DNA from 2 places in the Shewanella sp. AS16 genome. Region 2 is predicted to be linked to the other one. Evidence: predicted binding sites of a transcription regulator. Region 2 holds the regulator's gene; the other holds the start of a gene.
What was found. The regulator ArgR, encoded in region 2, controls arginine synthesis, uptake and breakdown. The targets are predictions, from matches to a motif close to ANTGAATANNTATTCANT.

Region 1 (3,416 bases), on a different contig from region 2:
CCATACGCAAGCTCTGGCGTTACAGCTTGGCCACGGGTATCGCCGCCCAGGCGTTGGCCAAGTTGCATGACGGCGACGAGGGCTTGATGTACACCTGTGCCCTGTTGAACCAGCTGGGAACCTCGGTGGTACTCAGCTGCAGTGCCGGCTTGTATGAGAAACACTGGGGTGAGTGGTTGCGCGAAGCCCATAAGAGCAAGGACAAGGAACTCTATGATGCCGTGATGGCGACGCCATTCCCCGCCAGGGCTTTGCTGGAACAAGTGCAGAGCCAGGGGCAGAGACTCAACTGGCTATTGCCCAGCTTGCTGAATTTCAGCGACAGCCGGCTGACGCTCATGCTCAAGGAACTGGATGAGTCACCCAGTTATGCCGGCTTGTCTGCCGATGCGGCCCTGATAGCGCGCGCCTCTTGCTATGCCAAGGTGTTGATGCTCGAAGAAATGCGCCAGATAACGCCGCAGGAGAAACGCCTGATGTTCGATTATTACCAGTTGAGCGAGCAGGAAGTGTTGCGCTTGAAAGGGCAGAATTATCGCAGGGTCGAGCTATTATGAGCTTGAGGCCGGGCTCAGTCCAGGCCGCATTTGGGCCCAGGACCGGTCCGAATCTGCGCCGTCGCTATTGGGGGAAATTATGCCCAGCTGGCAAGGGGCCGTGTTCAATGCCTTATTATCCTATCTGGTCCGCCCCTGCCTCGGCTATGGCAAGGCAAGAGGGTCACTGCCGCAGCTGAGGCTCAGACTTCTGGCCCTGGACCGCCGCTGGCTGGCCTGGCCCGCCGGGCTGGAGACGAGCCGCAAGGCCTTGAGCCAGAGCGAGCTGCTGTATTATCCCCGCATGCGCGCCGGGGAGAGCCGGGAAGCCAGAGGTAGTCTGTTCTACATTCGTGGCGGAGGCTTCTGTTTCAAGACGCCTCACGCCCATGCCCGCATGTTGGCCGAGTTGGGCCTTAGCTGCGATACGGATATTTATGTGCCGGATTATCGTCTCGCGCCCGAGCATCCGTTTCCCGCCGCCCTGGACGATGTGCTCGAGGCTTATATCCAAGTCTTGAGTCTCGAGAGCGCCACGCGCCTGGTGCTGATGGGGGACTCGGCAGGCGGTAATCTGGCGCTGAGCCTGTTGCTCGAATTGAAACGCCGTCATTTGCCCATGCCACTGGGCTGTGTCCTGATTTCCCCGGCTTTGGATCTCGCCTTAACTGGCGATGTTGAGCGCATGCTGGCTGCCGGGGATCCCTTCTTCAGCCTGGAGTCTCTGTTGCGTCTCAGGGGAGCCTATCTGGCGGGGGCCGACCCCATGGCGCCCGCAATCTCGCCGCTGCAGGGAGATCTCTGTGGTTTACCCACCATCTTGGTCATCGCTGGCACCCGAGAGTTATTGCTGCAGGATTCACAGCGGTTGCTGGATAAAGTCGGCGCCGCTGGCGGTGACATCCGGGCGCTGTTTTACCCCAACATGCCTCACGTCTTCCCCCTGGTCGCCGCCTTGCCCGAGGCGGTCGATGCCAGGTTAAAAATCTGTGAATTTGTCCGCGACAGGCTCCGAGGTTAACCTTGTGTAATTATTCATATTTCATGAATAGCTAGTGAAAATGCCGGCAAATAACTTTTTTTGTGACTATTTATGCCTTAAGCCCCCAGGCTAAACGCTTGTATAGTTCCTAATCCGCAATCTTTATGCATTATTCCCGTGCCCGAACCCAGGGCTGTTTGTGAAAAACTGGTATTTTCATCACAATTTCGCTAATAATGTCCACTAAGTAATACCAGCCCCGCAGTACCTCTGACTCGAGATGAAGATCTGTCGCGGTACCCGGCGACGTTTAAGCGTCGTGGACTAAAATAAAGGATGAAAGCAATGAGCGTTGACATGAATCTAACACGTGCCCAATTTGATGAAGTTATGGTGCCTAACTATGCGCCGGCAGCCGTTATCCCCGTCCGTGGCGAAGGCAGCCGCGTCTGGGATCAACAAGGCAATGAGTTTATCGATTTTGCCGGTGGTATCGCGGTCAACTGTCTAGGCCATTGTCATCCAGCACTGGTGGGCGCATTGAAGGAGCAGGGTGAGAAGTTATGGCACCTTTCCAACGTGATGACCAACGAGCCTGCCCTGGCGCTGGCGACCAAGCTGGTCAATGCCACCTTCGCCGAGCGGGTTTATTTCGCCAACTCGGGCGCCGAAGCGAACGAAGCAGCACTGAAATTGGCCCGTCGTTATGCCCTGGAGCAGTTCGGTGCCGACAAAGATCAAATCATTGCCTTCGACAAGGCCTTCCACGGCAGAACCTTCTTCACAGTGAGCGTCGGTGGCCAGGCCGCCTATTCAGACGGTTTCGGTCCCAAGCCGCAGAGCATCACCCATGTGCCATTTAACGATATCGCCGCACTGGAAGCCGTGATCTCCGACAAGACCTGCGCCATCATGCTCGAGCCGCTGCAAGGCGAGGGTGGCATCATAGATGCCGATCCTGCCTTCCTCAAGGCGGTGCGCACCCTGGCCGACAAACATAATGCGCTGGTGATCTTCGATGAAGTGCAGACAGGTGTGGGTCGTACCGGTGATTTGTATGCCTACATGAGCACAGACGTAGTACCGGATATCCTGACCACGGCCAAGGCCCTGGGTGGCGGTTTCCCTATTGCGGCCATGTTGACTACGGCCAAGATCGCCGAACACCTGAAGATAGGCACCCATGGTTCGACCTATGGCGGTAACCCTTTGGCCTGTGCCGTTGGCAATGCGGTGATGGATGTGGTGAACACTGCCGAAGTGCTCGAGGGCGTTAAGCATCGCGAACAGCTGTACCGCGATGGTTTGAACAAGATCAATGCCAAGTACCATGTCTTCTCCGAAATCAGAGGCAAGGGCCTGCTGCTCGGTGCCGTGCTGAACGAGCAATATCAGGGACGCTCGCGCGACTTCCTGGTTGCCTCCGTTGCCGAAGGCCTGATGATCCTGATGGCCGGTGCCAACGTGGTACGTTTCACGCCTTCGCTGGTGATCCCTGAAGCGGATATCGCCGAAGGTTTAGCGCGTTTCGAGCGCGCCGTCGCTAAAGTTGTAGCCGCCTAAGATGACCCTGGGTGTGGCTCGCCACCCCCAGGGTCATAGGGAATGCTTGCGCTTTTATCCACCGCCGCTAGTTTTAATCCTGAGGCGGTGCTATTGCCAAGTTCCAGTGAGGAGACATTAAGATGTTGATCATACGCCCGATCCGCGGCAATGATTTCGAAGCACTCTACCAGATAGCCGAAGAGTCGGGTCACGGTTTCACTTCGTTACCCGTGAATGCCGATTTGCTGCATAGCAAAATTGCCAGGGCGGAAGCCTCTTTTTCAAAGTCGGTCGATGAGCCCTTCGACGAAGGTTATCTCATGGTGCTCGAAGATACAGACACAGGCGAGGTG
Region 2 (3,416 bases):
TTCATCTTGCTCCTCAATGACCGGGCGTCATGCCTGTCACCATGATAATGTTAACTATATAAGCCCCATCAGGATAACGCCTCAGCACGGCCCCTCACATGCATGGCTTGAGCCAGGTTGCGACAGGCATTACCCCATAAAAAAAGCGAAGCCTGAGCTTCGCTTTTTTTATTCCGGACGGGGATTACTTGACGAATTCCACACCCAGTTTGATATCGGCTTTCAGCGTGTCCAGCATGGCATCACGGGCATTGGCTTCAAACTCGCTGACCTCGCCGTAAGGCAATACTTTCTCAACGCCATTCTTACCCAGCAACACAGGTTGGGCGAAGAAGTCGGCGTGCTCGCTGCCACCGTCGACATAGGCACATTCGACCACGTTGGCTTCGCCTTGCAGACCGCGTACCAGTGACAGACCGAAACGACATGCGGCTTGACCCATGGACAGAGTCGCGCTGCCGCCACCGGCTTTGGCTTCAACCACTTCGGTACCGGCATTCTGGATGCGAGTGGTCATGGTGGCAACTTCTTCGTCGCTGAAGCTCACGCCTTCGACCTGAGACAACAACGGCAGAATGGTCACGCCGCTGTGGCCACCTATGACATTCACCTTCACGTCGGCCACGTTCAGGCCTTTTAATTCGGCGATGAAGGTTTCTGAGCGGATCACGTCGAGGGTGGTCACACCGAACAGACGGTTCTTGTCATAGACGCCGGCTTTTTTCAGCACTTCGGCGGCAATTGCCACTGTGGTGTTAACCGGGTTGGTGATGACACCGATCAGCGCCTTGGGACAGGTCGCGGCCACTTTCTCGATCAGGTTGCGGACTATGCCGGCATTGATGTTAAACAGATCCGAACGATCCATGCCCGGCTTGCGGGCAACACCGGCAGAGATCAATACTACGTCGGCACCCACCAGGGCTGGCGTTGGGTCTTCACCGGCGAAACCTTTGACTTCAACGGCGGTCGGTATGTGGCTCAAATCCACCGCAACACCCGGAGTGACCGGGGCGATATCATAGAGAGACAGTTGTGAACCCGCAGGCAGTTGAGTTTTTAACAGTAGGGCGAGTGCCTGGCCGATACCACCGGCAGCACCAAGTACAGCAACTTTCATAATTATCTCCGTCGATTCTCGGATTAGGTGTGACATAGATCTATTTTAATGATGGCGCCACATTACTGCAAAGGCAGGATAATTTCAATTATCCCTTGGTCTTAAGGGGGAAAGTTTCCTGTACGCTGCCAGCCGGGTTTGAGACTGGCCCCGACGGCCCCGGGCGGTCCGCCAGGGGGAACAGGGCTAACGCCAACCCAGGCAATGCATTTTTATTCATGGGTTTCGAATATTCGTTGACTTGATGGTGAATATTATTCAAGATGAGGGAGTTTTTTTGAATAATAACGAATAAGAAATTACCCATGACCAAGAATCAAGATGACCTCGTCAGGATCTTTAAATCTATCCTGAAAGAAGAGCGCTTCGGCTCCCAGAGCGAAATAGTCACAGCGCTGCAGGCCGAAGGCTTCAGCAACATCAACCAGTCTAAAGTCTCACGCATGCTGAGCAAGTTCGGCGCCGTGCGCACCCGCAACGCCAAGCAGGAAATGGTCTATTGTCTGCCCGCCGAACTCGGGGTCCCCACCGCAGGCAGCCCCCTGAAGAACCTGGTGCTGGATGTGGATCACAACCAGGCCATGATAGTGGTACGCACCAGCCCCGGCGCCGCCCAACTCATCGCCCGCCTGCTGGACTCCATAGGCAAGCCGGAAGGCATACTGGGCACCATAGCCGGCGACGATACCATCTTCCTCTGTCCTTCGAGCATCCACGACATAGAAGACACGCTGGAAACCATCAAGTCGCTGTTTAACTACGCCGAATAATCCCCGGCTGCAATAGAAAAACGGCTCACTTCAGTGAGCCGTTTTTCTCTGTACAGGCTACGCCGGCCCCTGGCTAATAGGCGACGCTGATGCGCTGCCCCGGATATTGCGCCGCTTCGGCCTCATCCAGCATGGCCCTGGCATAGTCTGTGACTGAAATGCGACTCTTGCCGCTGGCATCGGTGAAGAAGCTATCGCCACCGATACGATAGTCGCCTTCACGCTCACCCGGATAGATCTCGGCCGCCGGGCTGACGAAGGTCCAATCGACCCCGCTGTCACTCTTCCTGAAGACCTCAAGCGCCTCCCCCTGGGCCAATGCCTCCGCCCTGTAGGCCTCGGGGAAGTCGGGCGAGGATACCAGCGTCACCCCGGGTGCCACTTCCAGGCTGCCGGCACCGCCAACCCACAGCAGGCGCCGGACTCCGGCATCGGGCAGCGCCTCAAGCAGCCGCGCCGCCGTTTGGGCGACTACGGCATGATCCTGCTGCGCCCGGCCACCGACAGACGCTATGACGGCATCGACACCGGCGAACACCTGCGGCGCCAGCGGCAGTCGATTCAGATCCAGGCTTCTCACCTCGACCCCATCCTGCTGCAGCTTGGCCGGATCCCGTACCAGTGCCACCACCTCATGGCCACGGCGCTTGGCCTCCTGCAATATATTGCCGCCAATCCAACCCGTTGCCCCTAAAATTGCCAGTTTCATTGTTTGCCTCACTCAGATGATTAACATTGCAGCCAGTTTACTTGCGGCAATTCACGTGATAAACATCGGCATATGAGCAACATTGTCTCAATTTGAGATACCAATAAGGGCACATCCGGGCAAAATGGAAAAGATAACGGCGATCCGCAGTTTCGTCGAAGTGGCCAACTGCGGCAGCTTCACCCGCGCGGCCGATAACCTGGCACTCAGTCGCTTGCAGGTCTCCCGTCATGTCAAAGAGATAGAGCATTGGCTCAGCCAGCGCTTGCTGCACCGCACCACCCGCAGCGTCAGCCTGACATTGCAGGGAGAAGAGGCGCTGCAATACTGTCAGCGTATCCTGGCCGAAGTCACGGCGATGGAGAGCCGTGCCCACAGCCATAATACCGAACTTGTGGGTACCATACGTATTGCGACGCCCATAGGCCTGGGCCAGCACAGCCTGTATGAGGTGGTCGATGCTTTCATCCAATTGCACCCCAAGGTCAAGATACAATTGCTGATGTCGGACAGTTTCGCACAACTGGTGGGGGAGCGGGTGGACGTGGCACTGAGGTTCACCGAGCAACCCGATGACAGCCTGATTGCCAGGCGCCTGATGGCGATAGACAATGTGCTCTGCGCCGCGCCGGCCTACCTCGCCAGGGCGCCTGACATAGCCACCCCGGAGGATCTGCTGGCACACAATTGCCTGCTGCACAGCAGCCAACCTGGCTGGCTGCTGCTGAAGGGCCAACAGCATAAACAGCTCAGGCTCAGCGGCAACCTGCAGGCCAACGACATGGGGGTACTGGTCGGCGCCGCGCTGCGCGGACGC

Region 1: LZP73_RS12495 (aspartate aminotransferase family protein) is a predicted target of ArgR. The motif match lies at 1,619-1,636, and genes of this name have one in related genera.

Annotation. Positions count from the first base shown of each region.
Region 1 is NZ_JAKCLK010000004.1:95,836-99,251, reverse strand. It holds gene LZP73_RS12505 (HDOD domain-containing protein) at 1-557, shown strand, start outside; gene LZP73_RS12500 (alpha/beta hydrolase) at 637-1,557, shown strand; gene LZP73_RS12495 (aspartate aminotransferase family protein) at 1,864-3,081, shown strand; gene astA (arginine N-succinyltransferase) at 3,204-3,416, shown strand, end outside.
Region 2 is NZ_JAKCLK010000001.1:1,039,821-1,043,236, forward strand. It holds gene folM (dihydromonapterin reductase) at 1-5, opposite strand, end outside; gene mdh (malate dehydrogenase) at 185-1,120, opposite strand; gene argR (transcriptional regulator ArgR) at 1,426-1,890, shown strand; gene LZP73_RS04680 (NAD(P)-dependent oxidoreductase) at 1,964-2,599, opposite strand; gene LZP73_RS04685 (LysR family transcriptional regulator) at 2,724-3,416, shown strand, end outside.